DNA from 3 places in the Yersinia sp. 2541 StPb PI genome. Region 1 is predicted to be linked to each of the others. Evidence: predicted binding sites of a transcription regulator. Region 1 holds the regulator's gene; each other region holds the start of a gene.

Region 1 (4,434 bases):
TCGCTTATGGCCGACACAGAAATAAAACCCAAGGCAAAGCGGCTACCGAATTAGTCGCCAATAGTAAAATCAAGCTCAGTCCAGCGCATAAAAAACGCTATCAACACGCCAAACAGACCGCGATGAGCAAACTGATGAAGCAAGTCGGTAAACCTTATCGTTGGGGTGGCACCTCTCCTAATACCGGATTTGATTGCAGCGGGCTTATCTATTACGCCTATAAAGACGTGATCAGAATAAAAATGCCGCGTACCGCGAACGAGATGTATCACTTGCGTGACGCCGCCCCCGTCAAACGTGCTGAGCTGGAGAGCGGGGATTTAGTGTTCTTCAATATTGCCAACCGTGGCGTCGCCGACCATGTAGGCGTCTATCTGGGTAACGGTAAGTTCATTCAGTCCCCACGCACTGGTGAAGAAATTCGTATCAGTATGCTGGACAATGACTACTGGCAGGATCATTACGTTGGCGCACGCCGTGTGGTCACACCGAAAACCATCCGCTAAGACTTCAGTTTGCACCCGGTTGTCCTACCGGGTGCTGATGGCACAATAACGCCCCTGCACTTGTTATCCCCATGGCATAACGGTGATACAATCACCCATCAAACAGTATGGTTATATCTGTCATTCCTGTTGAAAGTTGTTAAGATTAATACCCACAACAAAAATACAACAATTAAGCTTTAACCGCTCTTCGCCACCTCACTGCCCGTGGCAATTGATGTGATTTGAGGAGCAAACACCCTGAGCAACCCCGAAAGGAGAGAGCGATGTCTTTTGAATTACCGGCATTACCCTATGCGCAAAATGCGCTAGAGCCCCACATCTCAGCTGAAACGCTGGAATACCACTACGGCAAGCATCACAACACCTATGTGGTTAATCTCAATAACTTGATTAAAGACACTGAGTTTGCGGGTAAGACGCTGGAAGAGATTGTAAAAACCGCTAATGGCGGGATCTTTAATAATGCGGCCCAAGTCTGGAACCACACCTTCTACTGGCACTGCCTGTCACCTAACGGCGGCGGCGAACCTACGGGCAAAGTTGCCGATGCCATTAATCAATCATTTGGTTCTTTTGCTGAATTTAAAGCACAATTTACTGATGCGGCAGTAAAAAACTTTGGTGCGGGCTGGACCTGGCTGGTTAAAAAAGCAGATGGCACACTGGCGATTGTCAGTACGTCTAATGCAGCAACTCCACTGACCACCAACGATAAACCAGTGTTAACCGTAGATGTGTGGGAACATGCTTACTATATTGATTACCGCAATGCGCGGCCAAAATACCTGGAAAACTTCTGGGCACTGGTTAACTGGTCTTTCGTTGAGAAAAATTTAGCCTGATACGGCAAGAAGAGTGACAACCCATCGTCGCATTACGCGTAAAAATAATTAAGGGCGGGATTAACCCGCCCTACTTATCACTTCACACCGGCAAGCGGTTTAATTAATTCATTACCGCCACGAAGCTAAAGACAATAATCATCGCCAGCGCACCAACAGTCGTAATCAGCGACATTTTCAGATTGGTATCCATAAAAACTCCTTAGCCGGTTAGTTTGTAGTAGGGAAAAGGCACATAGTTAGTGTGTTAAATTATTTTCCCACAGTTCAGAAAAAAAATCTTGTGCTCATTACGCACTTTATAACTTTGATTACCCCTTTCACTTTTCCTCCAGATCAGCCAAAATTCGCAGTTCATAACTGCATACCGACTAATAACGTCCAATAAATACTCTCAGACAATCAGCTGATTTAACTTCCCAGCCTAATATCGTGTTTTTGTCTGAGCGGTTTTCGGGTTATGCAGGCAAACGATTAACATAATACTTACCCTACTGTAACCGGTAAGCTTAGGAGTCATTCTTTTTATGGCAACGATTAAAGATGTGGCCAAACACGCGGGTGTGTCCACCACCACCGTTTCGCACGTTATCAACAAAACTCGTTTCGTCGCCGAGAATACCAAGGCTGCGGTGTGGGCTGCCATTAAAGAACTGCATTATTCACCCAGCGCTGTAGCCCGCAGTTTGAAAGTTAATCACACTAAATCAATTGGTTTACTGGCAACATCCAGCGAAGCGCCCTATTTTGCCGAAGTGATCGAAGCGGTCGAAAATAGTTGTTATAGCAAAGGTTATACCCTGATTTTATGTAATTCTCATAATAATCTGGACAAGCAAAAAGCTTATCTGGCGATGTTGGCACAAAAACGTGTCGATGGGTTGCTGGTGATGTGTTCAGAATATCCTGAGCAGCTACTCGGGATGTTGGAAGAATATCGCAATATCCCAATGGTCGTCATGGATTGGGGAACCGCACGGGGTGATTTTACTGACTCGATTATTGATAACGCTTTTGAAGGCGGCTATTTGGCGGGCCGTTACCTGATTGAGCGCGGTCATCGTGACATTGGGGCTATCCCCGGCCAGTTAGCCCGTAATACCGGTGGTGGCCGCCACCAGGGCTTCCTGAAAGCACTGGAAGAAGCAAATATTACCCTGCGTGATGAGTGGGTGGTCCAAGGGGATTTTGAACCGGAATCCGGTTATAAAGCGATGCATCAAATCCTGACACAAAAACATCGCCCAACGGCGGTGTTCTGTGGCGGCGATATTATGGCCATGGGCGCGATATGTGCTGCTGATGAGTTGGGCCTACGGGTACCACAAGATATTTCGGTGATCGGGTATGATAATGTGCGTAATGCGCGCTATTTCTCGCCGGCGCTAACCACTATTCACCAGCCCAAAGAGCGCTTGGGCGAAACGGCCTTTGCCATGTTACTTGACCGTATTGTCAGCAAACGTGAAGATTCGCAGACCATTGAGGTACACCCTAAACTGATTGAGCGCCGTTCTGTCGCTGATGGCCCGTTCCTCGATTATCGCCGTTAATCCTCTCCTGCCGGTAGTGTTTAGCTCTACCGGCGGCTAATCTTGCCTCATTAATCCTCAGTCATTGATTGATAACTCACTGTCATCTTTCAACCATTCGGTATTAAGTGTGACACTGTCACCTAGATATTCCAGCAGCCAGGCCAATGCTGGTGAATGGTTGTTCTGCTCCCAGGTCAAGCAACATGGACTATCGGGCAACGGTTCAGCCAGCGTCAGTGCCGCTAGCTTCCCTTGCTCAATCAACGGCGATACCATATGTGCCGGCACCATCCCGATGCACAATCCTGCACACAGGCAATCGATTCCCGTTGCCCAGTCCGGGGCGACCAATCGCTGCTGGTTTGCTAAAGTCCAGGTGTCACGTTTAGGTAAATTACGGGCGGTATCTTCCAGGCAAAGTGAGGGATAAGGCCGTAACTGATTATCGCTAAGTGGCTCGGTTAATTGGGCTAAAGGATGATCGACACTCACCACACAATGCCAGCTTAAAAAGCCCATATCGCGAAAGATGAACCGCCCACCGACCGGGATCGCGCGGGTCGCACCAATGGCCATTTCCGCCTGCCCATCCACCAGCGCATCCCACACACCGTTGAATACTTCATAGCGTACCCGCAGTTCAATATCAGGAAAATGTCGGTAAAAATCCAACACTAAACGGCGACTACGCTGTGGTTTAACAATTTTATCTATTACTATATTTAACTGCCCACGCCAACCATTCGCCACCTGTTGACACTGACGGCGTGTGTCATTCATTTTTTTGATAACATCTCGCGCATCTTTAATAAAAACCACGCCAGCTTCGGTTAATTCCACATCGCGATGACGTCGTTCAAACAACGGAACGGCCAACCACTCTTCCAACTGGCGCACCGTATAACTAATCGCAGACGGTACGCGGTGCAATTCTTGAGCAGCAGCACTGAAACTCCCAGTACGGGCTACTGCGTCCACCACATCCAGTGAATATTCAGACCACATAGTTTTTCACCTTTTTACATCACCAATTTGCTATCAAATTTTTTAATAGCATGGTGCAAATATTACCGTTTCACAACAGAATATCGCAGCGGATAGAATGCCCTCCGCAATTAATTTTCTATAACAGAAGTTTTGCCTGCAAAAATTATAATTTAGCCAACGTCATTGGAGCCGCTGCTAACACCTCTGCGGTTTCAAAGACCAAGGATATAAAGAGAAATAAAGAATGAAAACGTCGTCTGGTTTTATGTTCTATCTGGCCGGTCTGAGTATGTTGGGCTATTTGGCCACTGACATGTATCTACCCGCTTTTGGCGCAATGCAACAAGAGCTTCAAACGTCTGCCGGCGCCATCAGTGCCAGCTTAAGTATCTTCCTCGCCGGTTTTGCTATCGCTCAGCTTATCTGGGGACCCGTATCGGATAAGTTAGGCCGTAAACCGGTACTGTTAGCCGGTTTGGCGTTATTTGCCATCGGTTGTCTGGGGATTTTATGGGTTGAAAATGCGACACAATTATTGGTACTCCGCTTTATTCAGGCGGT
Region 2 (4,434 bases), 160 kb from region 1:
GATATTCAGCCTGCTCCTGGCTATCAGCCACAATTCCTCCACCGGCAGAACAATAGATTTTGCCGTTTTCGGTCAACAGCGTGCGGATGGTGATGTTGGTATCCATCGTACCACAGCAACTAATATAGCCAATGTTACCGCAATAGGCATTGCGCCGCTGTGGCTCCAGTTGTTCGATGATCTCCATGGCACGAATCTTCGGTGCTCCGGTTATTGAACCACCGGGGAAGCAGGCTCGAAGCAGCGCCGTCGCCGGGCATTCAGCAGGCAGAGTCGCGGTAATGGTGCTAACTAAATGGTGCACTGCCGGGAAAGGCTCAACAACAAATAACTCAGGCACCCGCACGCTACCTGGTTGTGCCACACGGCCAATATCGTTGCGCAGCAGGTCCACTATCATCAGATTTTCAGCCCGATCTTTCGGTGAGTTAGCTAACCGTTCAGCCTGCAAGCGGTCCTGCTCGGGGAGCTCCAAACGTGGCAGTGTGCCCTTGATCGGGCGGGTTTGAATTTGATGGTTTTCCAGCCATAAAAAGCGCTCCGGCGAGACACTCAGTATGGCGTTGTGTGGCAAGCGGATAAAGGCCGAAAACGGTGCGCGATTACTGCGACTCAACGACAGAAAGGCTTGCCATTCATCACCTTGATATTCAGCACTGAATCTCTGTGCCAGATTAATTTGATAGCAGTCACCACTGTGCAGGTACTCTTGAATCTGGCGGAATTTTTCGCCATATTCCGCCCGCGACATATTGGCCTGCCATGGGCTGGTCAGTGTGAATGACTGGGGAGCTTTAGGACTCTGTTGCTGCTGTAGCCAGAGTAGGCGCTGCTCGGCATCCCCATGACACACCAGCGTCAGCTTCTGCAAATGATGGTCGGCAATCAGCGCCCAGTCATACAAGCCGACCGCCATATCCGGTAATGCGATATCTTGTTCGGCCAGTGTCGGCAACTTCTCAACTCGACGGCCCAGGTCATAACCAAATAACCCCAATGCACCGCCCAGAAATGGCAGGTCAGGGTGTGATGGCAGTGGCAAGGCGAATTTATCGAGCTGCTGCTGTAATAAACAGAAGGGATCTGCCGGGGAGCAGACTCGGCCTTGCGCGCTGATTATCTCCGTTTGCAGGCCCCGAGTGGTGAGTGTTACCTGCGGGTCAGCGACCAATATATCAAAACGATTATGAGCATGTTCTGCGAATCCCGAATGCAGCAGCATTGCCCAGCTTTGATTGGCGAGTGGAGCAAATTGTTGGAGCAGGGCGTCAGGCTGATAAGGCAAGGCTTTGATGGTCAGGGATTTCACACTCATGAGTCACTATTCTTTTCTTTCGGATGGACATATTGGGGGCGCGATGACGCAGTTCGCAGCGCGCCGCAGGGAAGATTAGCATAAATTGGCGGGCGGGTCGTCTGGGGCAGTCAATTCACCGCAGACCCGAATAAACAGGTATACTTAATCAATTATATGTTGGAGATGAATCAATGCTAGCGGGTATGCCTTCACTTTCCCATGAGGAACAGCAAGAAGCTGTCGAACGTATTCACAAATTCATGTCAGAAGGTATGAGCAGTGGTGAAGCGATCGCACTGGTGGCCGCAGAAATCCGTGAGCGGCACCAAGATGATCCACAAGCCATGGCTATCTTTGAAGATACTGATTTTGATGATCATGATGAATCTGATTATCGCCGTGATAATGAGCAAGATGCGGATGACATTGAGGATCCGTACGAGGGATAAGCTCGGGATAGCAACTGATTAAACCCGCCGTTAATTGGCGGGTTTTTTATGGGATAACCAGATGAACGGGCTGAGGGTTACCCACTGACCACGACAGCCGCTGCGGCTCGTTTCGCTACTTCGATGGCGGTAGTGATATCATCAGCGACGGCCAGCGCCACCCCTAAACGCCGTTTGCCGGCAATGTCAGGTTTACCAAATAAGCGAATTTGCGTATCGCCAGTCAACGCAGTTTCTAAGCCATGATAAGCAATATTCTGGCTGGTCAATTCAGGTAAAATAACCGCTGAAGCGGCCGCGCCATATTGACGGATAGTGCCAATCGGGAAACCAAGAAATGCCCGGACATGTAATGCGAACTCAGACATATTTTGTGAAATTAACGTCACCATGCCGGTATCGTGCGGGCGCGGTGACACTTCACTGAAAATCACTTCATCGCCACAAACAAATAATTCCACGCCAAATAAGCCATAACCGCCGAGAGCTTTCACCACCTGAGACGCGATCGCTTTTGCGCGCGCCAATGCGGTCTCACTCATCACCTGTGGCTGCCAAGACTCACGGTAGTCGCCATCTTCCTGACGGTGGCCAATAGGCGCACAAAAATGGATGCCATCAACAGCATTGATTGTCAGCAGGGTAATTTCAAAATCAAAACGAACCAAGCCTTCAACAATCACTCTGCCACCCCCGGCGCGGCCACCTTGTTGGGCATAATCCCAGGCGGTTTGCAGTTGACCTGCATTGCGGATCAGACTTTGGCCTTTACCGGAAGAACTCATTACTGGCTTAACGATACAGGGATAACCCACTTCACTAACGGCCTGACGGAATGCGCTATCAGTGTCGGCGAAACGGTAGCTAGAGGTTGGCAATTGCAGGGTTTCTGCCGCTAAACGGCGAATGCCTTCACGGTTCATCGTCAGCCGGGTTGCCTCGGCACAAGGCACGACCCGTTGGCCCATCATCTCGAGTTCAACCAGCATATCGGTGGCGATAGCTTCTATTTCTGGCACGATATAGTGCGGTTTTTCCTGTTCGACCAACTGTTTCAGCGCCGAGCCATCCAGCATATTAATGACATGGCTGCGATGGGCAACATGCATGGCGGGTGCATCTGCATAGCGATCCACGGCAATCACTTCCAGCCCCAGTCTTTGGCATTCGATAGCCACTTCTTTACCCAACTCGCCAGAGCCAAGCAACATGACACGGGTAGCGCCTGGGCGCAGAGCGGTTCCAATAGTTAGCATAGTTAGGTACCTACATCAGTGGGATAGTTGCACATTTATTTGTCGCGCGATCAATTTTACGAGCGCCAGTATACGGCAAAATGGCAACGAAAACGATTGCGTATCTGGCGAATGGCAGTGAGTCGATATCAATATATGCGCAGCGCATTGCGTATTTGGTTTGTTTTTTGCGGTTTAACTCCGGCAATGCCCCCATTTCTGGTATTATCGCGCCAAAATCTTGCGCTTGCCTTCAGGCTGTCGCTGCCATTCCATCCAGTTATAAGAGTTACTGCCGTGAGTACAACTTCCTTTTCTTCCCTGACGCTGCCTGCTGAGCAGTTGTCCAATCTTAATGAACTTGGCTATACCGAGATGACACCGGTACAGGCTGCGGCTTTACCGGCAATCCTCAACGGGCAGGATGTCCGGGCGAAAGCCAAAACCGGCAGTGGCAAAACTGCGGCATTCGGTATTGGTTTACTCGATAAAATTGCGGTCGGTGAGTTTGTTACCCAGGCATTGGTACTGTGCCCGACCCGTGAATTGGCTGATCAGGTCAGCAAAGAGTTGCGCCGATTGGCCCGTTTCACGCAAAACATTAAAATCCTGACCTTGTGCGGTGGCCAACCGATGGGGCATCAATTGGATTCACTGGTACATGCGCCACACATTGTTGTGGGCACGCCGGGGCGTATTCAGGAGCATTTGCGTAAGAAAACACTGGTACTGGAAGATCTTAAGATTCTGGTATTGGATGAGGCTGATCGCATGCTGGATATGGGCTTTACCGATGCCATCGACGATGTCATTGCCTATACCCCGCCACAGCGCCAAACCCTACTGTTCTCAGCTACCTATCCGGTCGGTATCGAACGAATCAGTGCGCGAGTTCAACGCCAACCAATCAATGTTGAAGTTGATGATGGCGATGAAGTTCCTGCCATTGAGCAGGTGTTCTTTGAAACCACCCGCGAAAAACGTTTGCCGCTACTGATATCAGTTCTCAGTCATTATCAGCCGAGTTCTTGTGTGGTTTTCTGTAACACCAAGAAAGATTGCCAAAGTGTCTATGAAGCATTGGAATCTCGTGGAATCAGTGTGCTGGCTTTGCATGGTGACTTAGAACAACGTGACCGTGATCAGGTGCTGGTGCGTTTTGCCAACCGCAGTTGTCGTGTGCTGGTGGCAACCGATGTAGCAGCCCGAGGCCTGGACATTAAAGATCTGGCGCTGGTGGTTAACTTTGAGCTGGCCTTTGACCCAGAGGTTCACGTGCACCGTATTGGTCGTACTGGTCGGGCAGGGATGAGTGGTCTGGCGGTTAGCTTGTGTACACCACAAGAGATGTCCCGCGCGCATGCCATTGAAGATTATCTGCAAATAAAACTGAAATGGACCCCGGCGGAACAGGTGAGCCGTAGTGCTAACACGATGCTAGAGCCTGAAATGG
Region 3 (4,434 bases), 2.6 Mb from region 1:
GCAGCCCTGGCCGCGCTACGGGCAATTGCTCACGGCAAGCAGGTTGCTTTGATGGCACCCACCGAATTACTGGCAGAACAACATGCCTCCACTTTCCGCCAATGGCTAGAACCGTTGGGGCTGCAAGTGGGCTGGCTGGCTGGCAAGCAAAAAGGTAAAGCCCGTATAGCACAGCAAGAAGCTGTCGCCAGCGGTCAGGTTGCAATGGTTGTTGGCACCCATGCGATGTTTCAAGAACAGGTGCAGTTCTCTGGACTGGCGCTTGTTATTATTGATGAACAACATCGTTTTGGTGTTCATCAACGGCTCGCTTTATGGGAAAAGGGCGAGGAGCAAGGTTTCCATCCACATCAACTCATTATGACCGCGACCCCAATTCCAAGAACGCTGGCCATGACTGCCTATGCAGATCTTGATACCTCAGTAATTGATGAGCTTCCGCCAGGTAGAACACCGGTGACTACAGTGGCAATCCCTGATACCCGCCGCAGTGATGTTATCCAGCGAGTTAAAAATGCCTGTCTGGAAGAGGGTCGGCAAGCTTATTGGGTCTGCACACTGATTGAGGAATCTGAAGTCCTGGAAGCGCAGGCCGCCGAAGTAACTTGTGAAGAACTGAAAATTGCTTTGCCGGAAATTAAAGTCGGTTTAGTTCATGGGCGCATGAAAGGACCAGAAAAACAGGCAGTTATGCAGGCATTTAAACAGGGTGAGTTGCAGCTATTGGTGGCAACCACAGTGATCGAGGTTGGGGTCGATGTGCCTAACGCCAGCCTGATGATAATCGATAACCCGGAACGCTTGGGGTTAGCGCAATTACATCAGTTACGAGGCCGTGTCGGCCGTGGTGCTATCGCCTCTCATTGTGTATTACTCTATAAAACGCCGTTGAGTAAAACCGCCCAGATGCGTTTGCAAGTGTTACGTGATAGTAATGATGGCTTTGTCATTGCCCAGCGAGATTTAGAAATCCGTGGACCGGGCGAATTGTTGGGAACACGGCAAACTGGAAGTGCGGAGTTCAAAGTGGCTGATTTACTGCGCGATCAGGCGATGATTCCCGAAGTCCAACGGGTAGCTCGCCATCTGCACCAGCAATATCCTGAACATGCACGCGCATTGATTGAGCGCTGGCTACCAGAGCGAGCGCGTTACACTAACGCTTAATAAATAAGGGGCAGGTAAACCCACCCCTAAGTGCAGTTACCCTACCACCGCTGGGAATATTGGCAGTAAAAGATACAGCTTAATCACGATCGCATTAGCGATATCAATAAAGAATGCGCCAACCATTGGTACCACTAAGAACGCCAGATGAGATGGGCCAAAACGGTCAGTAATCGCTTGCATATTGGCGATTGCAGTCGGTGTTGCACCCAGACCAAAACCACAGTGCCCCGCCGCCAGTACCGCTGCATCATAGTTTTTTCCCATGATGCGATAAGTGACAAAGATAGCGTACAACGCCATCGCCAGTGCCTGAACTGACAAAATTACCAGCATCGGTAATGCCAGTGAAGCCAGCTCCCAGAGCTTCAAACTCATCAGTGCCATTGCCAAAAACAGTGACAGACTGACATTGCCCAGCACTGATACCGCACGATCAAAGACTTTATAGAAGCCGATTGCCGACAACGTGTTACTGAGGATAACCCCGACAAACAGCACACAAACAAAGATTGGCAGTTCAAACATCGTGCCCTGCAACCAACCCGCAATCACATTGCCTGCCATCAGGCAGATAGCTATCATGGCGATGGTTTCAACTAACACCAACGAGGTGATCATGCGCCCCGCCGAAGGCTTTTCAAATGCGGAAGGGACTTCGCTGTCCTCCGGCGTACCATCGGGTGTGGAAGAGCGCTTCACCAGGTAGCGGGCTACCGGGCCACCAATCAATCCCCCCAGCACCAAACCAAATGTTGCACAAGCCATAGCAACTTCTGTTGCATTTTCAAAGCCATAGCGTTCAGAAAAGAGTTTACTCCACGCAGCACCAGTACCGTGCCCACCTGATAAGGTAATTGAGCCAGCTAGTAACCCCATCAACGGGTCTAGCCCCATCAATTTAGCAAGCGCAATACCAATTGCGTTCTGCATGAGCAACAAACCAATGACCACAAACACAAATACGCTCAAAGCTTTGCCGCCAGCACGTAAGCTAGCCAGATTGGCATTCAAACCAATAGTTGCAAAGAATGCCAGCATCAAGGGATCTTTGAGCGACATATCAAAACTGATTTCCCAGCCAAGAGTCTTTTGCATCAGCAACATCAAGAAGGCAACCAACAAACCGCCGGCTACTGGTTCAGGAATAGTGTATTTTTTCAGGAATGGGACAGTTTGTACGAGTTTTCGGCCTAATAATAAAACCAAGCAGGCCGCGACTAGCGTGCCATAGGTATCGAGATGAAACATCTTGGTACTCCATGCGATTGAAATATCGATTAAAAATATGACGTTAGACAGTTCCTTAAAAACGCCAAAACAGTTAAGGAAGGGATTAGAAGAAAAAACGCCGCCCATTACAAGTTTAGTAATAGAAAAATGCAGGTGAGCACCGAATAGAATTATTTTTAAAAACGCAGCGCAACCGATTGCTTTTGTGAGCCGGATCATTAAAATGCCCTCTTTGCCGATCCGGGAATGCCACTCCATGTCTACGCAATCCGCCGAGCTTGATACTCCACAGCAAGCAGCCACTCGCCCCAGCGAATTGATTTACCGTTTAGAAGACCGCCCCCCACTCGCCCAAACATTGTTCGCTGCTTGCCAGCATTTATTGGCGATGTTTGTCGCAGTGATAACCCCTGGCTTATTGATTTGTCAGGCGCTGGGACTACCAGCGGAAGATACCCAACGCATTATTAGCATGTCGCTATTTGCCTCCGGCTTGGCATCGTTACTGCAAATTAAAACCTGGGGGCCAGTTGGCTCTGGCCTATTATCGATTCAGGGCACCAGTTTTAACTTTGTTTCGCCATTGATTATGGGTGGCCTGGCGCTAAAAAACGGCGGCGCAGATATCCCAACCATGATGGCGGCACTGTTTGGTACGCTAATGGTGGCGTCCTGCACCGAAATTATACTTTCCCGCTTCCTGCATCTGGCGCGCCGCATTATCACCCCACTGGTATCTGGTATCGTGGTGATGATCATCGGTTTGTCATTGATTCAGGTTGGGCTGACATCAATTGGCGGCGGTTATGGTGCAATGAGTGACCATACCTTTGGCGCACCGAAAAACCTGCTATTAGCGGGTGCCGTATTAGTCGTGATTATTCTACTGAACCGCCAGCGCAACCCGTATTTGCGTGTGGCCTCTTTAGTCATTGCGATGGCCGTGGGTTACTTGCTGGCCTGGTCGTTGGGTATGTTGCCAGAGAGCCGCCCGGTGGTAGATACCGCGCTGATCACTATCCCAACACCACTCTATTATGGCCTCTCCTTTGATTGGAATCTGCTGGTACCACTGATGTTAATCTTCATGGTGACCTCACTGGAGACCATTGGTGATATCACCGCGACCTCGGATGTCTCTGAACAACCTGTTCATGGCCCGTTGTATATGAAACGCCTGAAAGGTGGTGTGCTGGCGAATGGTTTGAACTCCATGCTGTCGGCAGTGTTCAACACCTTCCCTAACTCCTGCTTCGGCCAGAACAATGGCGTGATCCAGTTGACCGGTGTTGCCAGTCGTTATGTCGGTTTCGTTGTCGCACTGATGCTGATTGTTCTGGGCTTGTTCCCGGCGGTTGCAGGTTTCGTGCAACATATTCCTGAACCAGTGCTGGGGGGCGCCACGCTGGTGATGTTCGGTACCATTGCAGCTTCCGGCGTGCGTATTGTCTCTCGTGAAACACTCAATCGGCGCGCTATTATGATTATGGCTCTGTCATTGGCAGTTGGTATGGGTGTGGCACAACAGCCATTGATTCTACAATTCGCGCCAGATTGGGTAAAAACGCTGCTTTCTTCCGGGATTGCTGCCGGTGGTATTACTGCCATTGTGCTTAACTTACTCTTCCCACAAGAAAAATAATCTTTACATCAACACGTCAATGAAATGGCCGGTCGTAAACGATCCCGGCCATTTTTTTATCGCCGGATAACTGATTGTCTATTGAGCTCATGGACAAATTACGGCATAAACAGGGTTCCGTATCACCGACAGGCGTGGAAAGACCGGATGAAATTTCTCGGGAAAGTGCTGCTAACGTTATTACTACTACTGGTGCTGTCCGTAGTGCTGTGTTACGTATTGCTCCAAACCAGTTGGGCTGCCGGTTGGCTGAGCCGTTGGGTTAGTGATAATAGTGAATATCGCCTCTCTCTGGGTAAAATAGACCACTCATGGTCCCAACCGGGACAAATCAGTTTCAGTGATATCACTCTGGGCCGGGCCAATCAGCCTCCGTTTCTTGTTGCCCAACA

The links. The regulator PurR, encoded in region 1, represses purine synthesis genes. The targets are predictions, from matches to a motif close to CANGCAAACGTTTGCNTG.
Region 2: a site for PurR is predicted at 3,088-3,105, ahead of purT (formate-dependent phosphoribosylglycinamide formyltransferase). Genes of this name have one in related genera too.
Region 3: a site for PurR is predicted at 2,587-2,604, ahead of gltS (sodium/glutamate symporter). Genes of this name have one in related genera too.

Annotation. Positions count from the first base shown of each region.
Region 1 is NZ_JAZGQB010000001.1:2,129,315-2,133,748, reverse strand. It holds gene V1953_RS09475 (C40 family peptidase) at 1-506, shown strand, start outside; gene sodB (superoxide dismutase [Fe]) at 773-1,351, shown strand; gene cydH (cytochrome bd-I oxidase subunit CydH) at 1,455-1,544, opposite strand; gene purR (HTH-type transcriptional repressor PurR) at 1,879-2,904, shown strand; gene punR (DNA-binding transcriptional activator PunR) at 2,962-3,891, opposite strand; gene punC (purine nucleoside transporter PunC) at 4,118-4,434, shown strand, end outside.
Region 2 is NZ_JAZGQB010000001.1:1,970,049-1,974,482, forward strand. It holds gene pabB (aminodeoxychorismate synthase component 1) at 1-1,315, opposite strand, end outside; gene V1953_RS08685 (YoaH family protein) at 1,489-1,746, shown strand; gene purT (formate-dependent phosphoribosylglycinamide formyltransferase) at 1,824-3,002, opposite strand; gene dbpA (ATP-dependent RNA helicase DbpA) at 3,279-4,434, shown strand, end outside.
Region 3 is NZ_JAZGQB010000001.1:4,691,047-4,695,480, forward strand. It holds gene recG (ATP-dependent DNA helicase RecG) at 1-1,167, shown strand, start outside; gene gltS (sodium/glutamate symporter) at 1,204-2,418, opposite strand; gene V1953_RS21085 (uracil-xanthine permease family protein) at 2,657-4,042, shown strand; gene V1953_RS21090 (AsmA family protein) at 4,190-4,434, shown strand, end outside.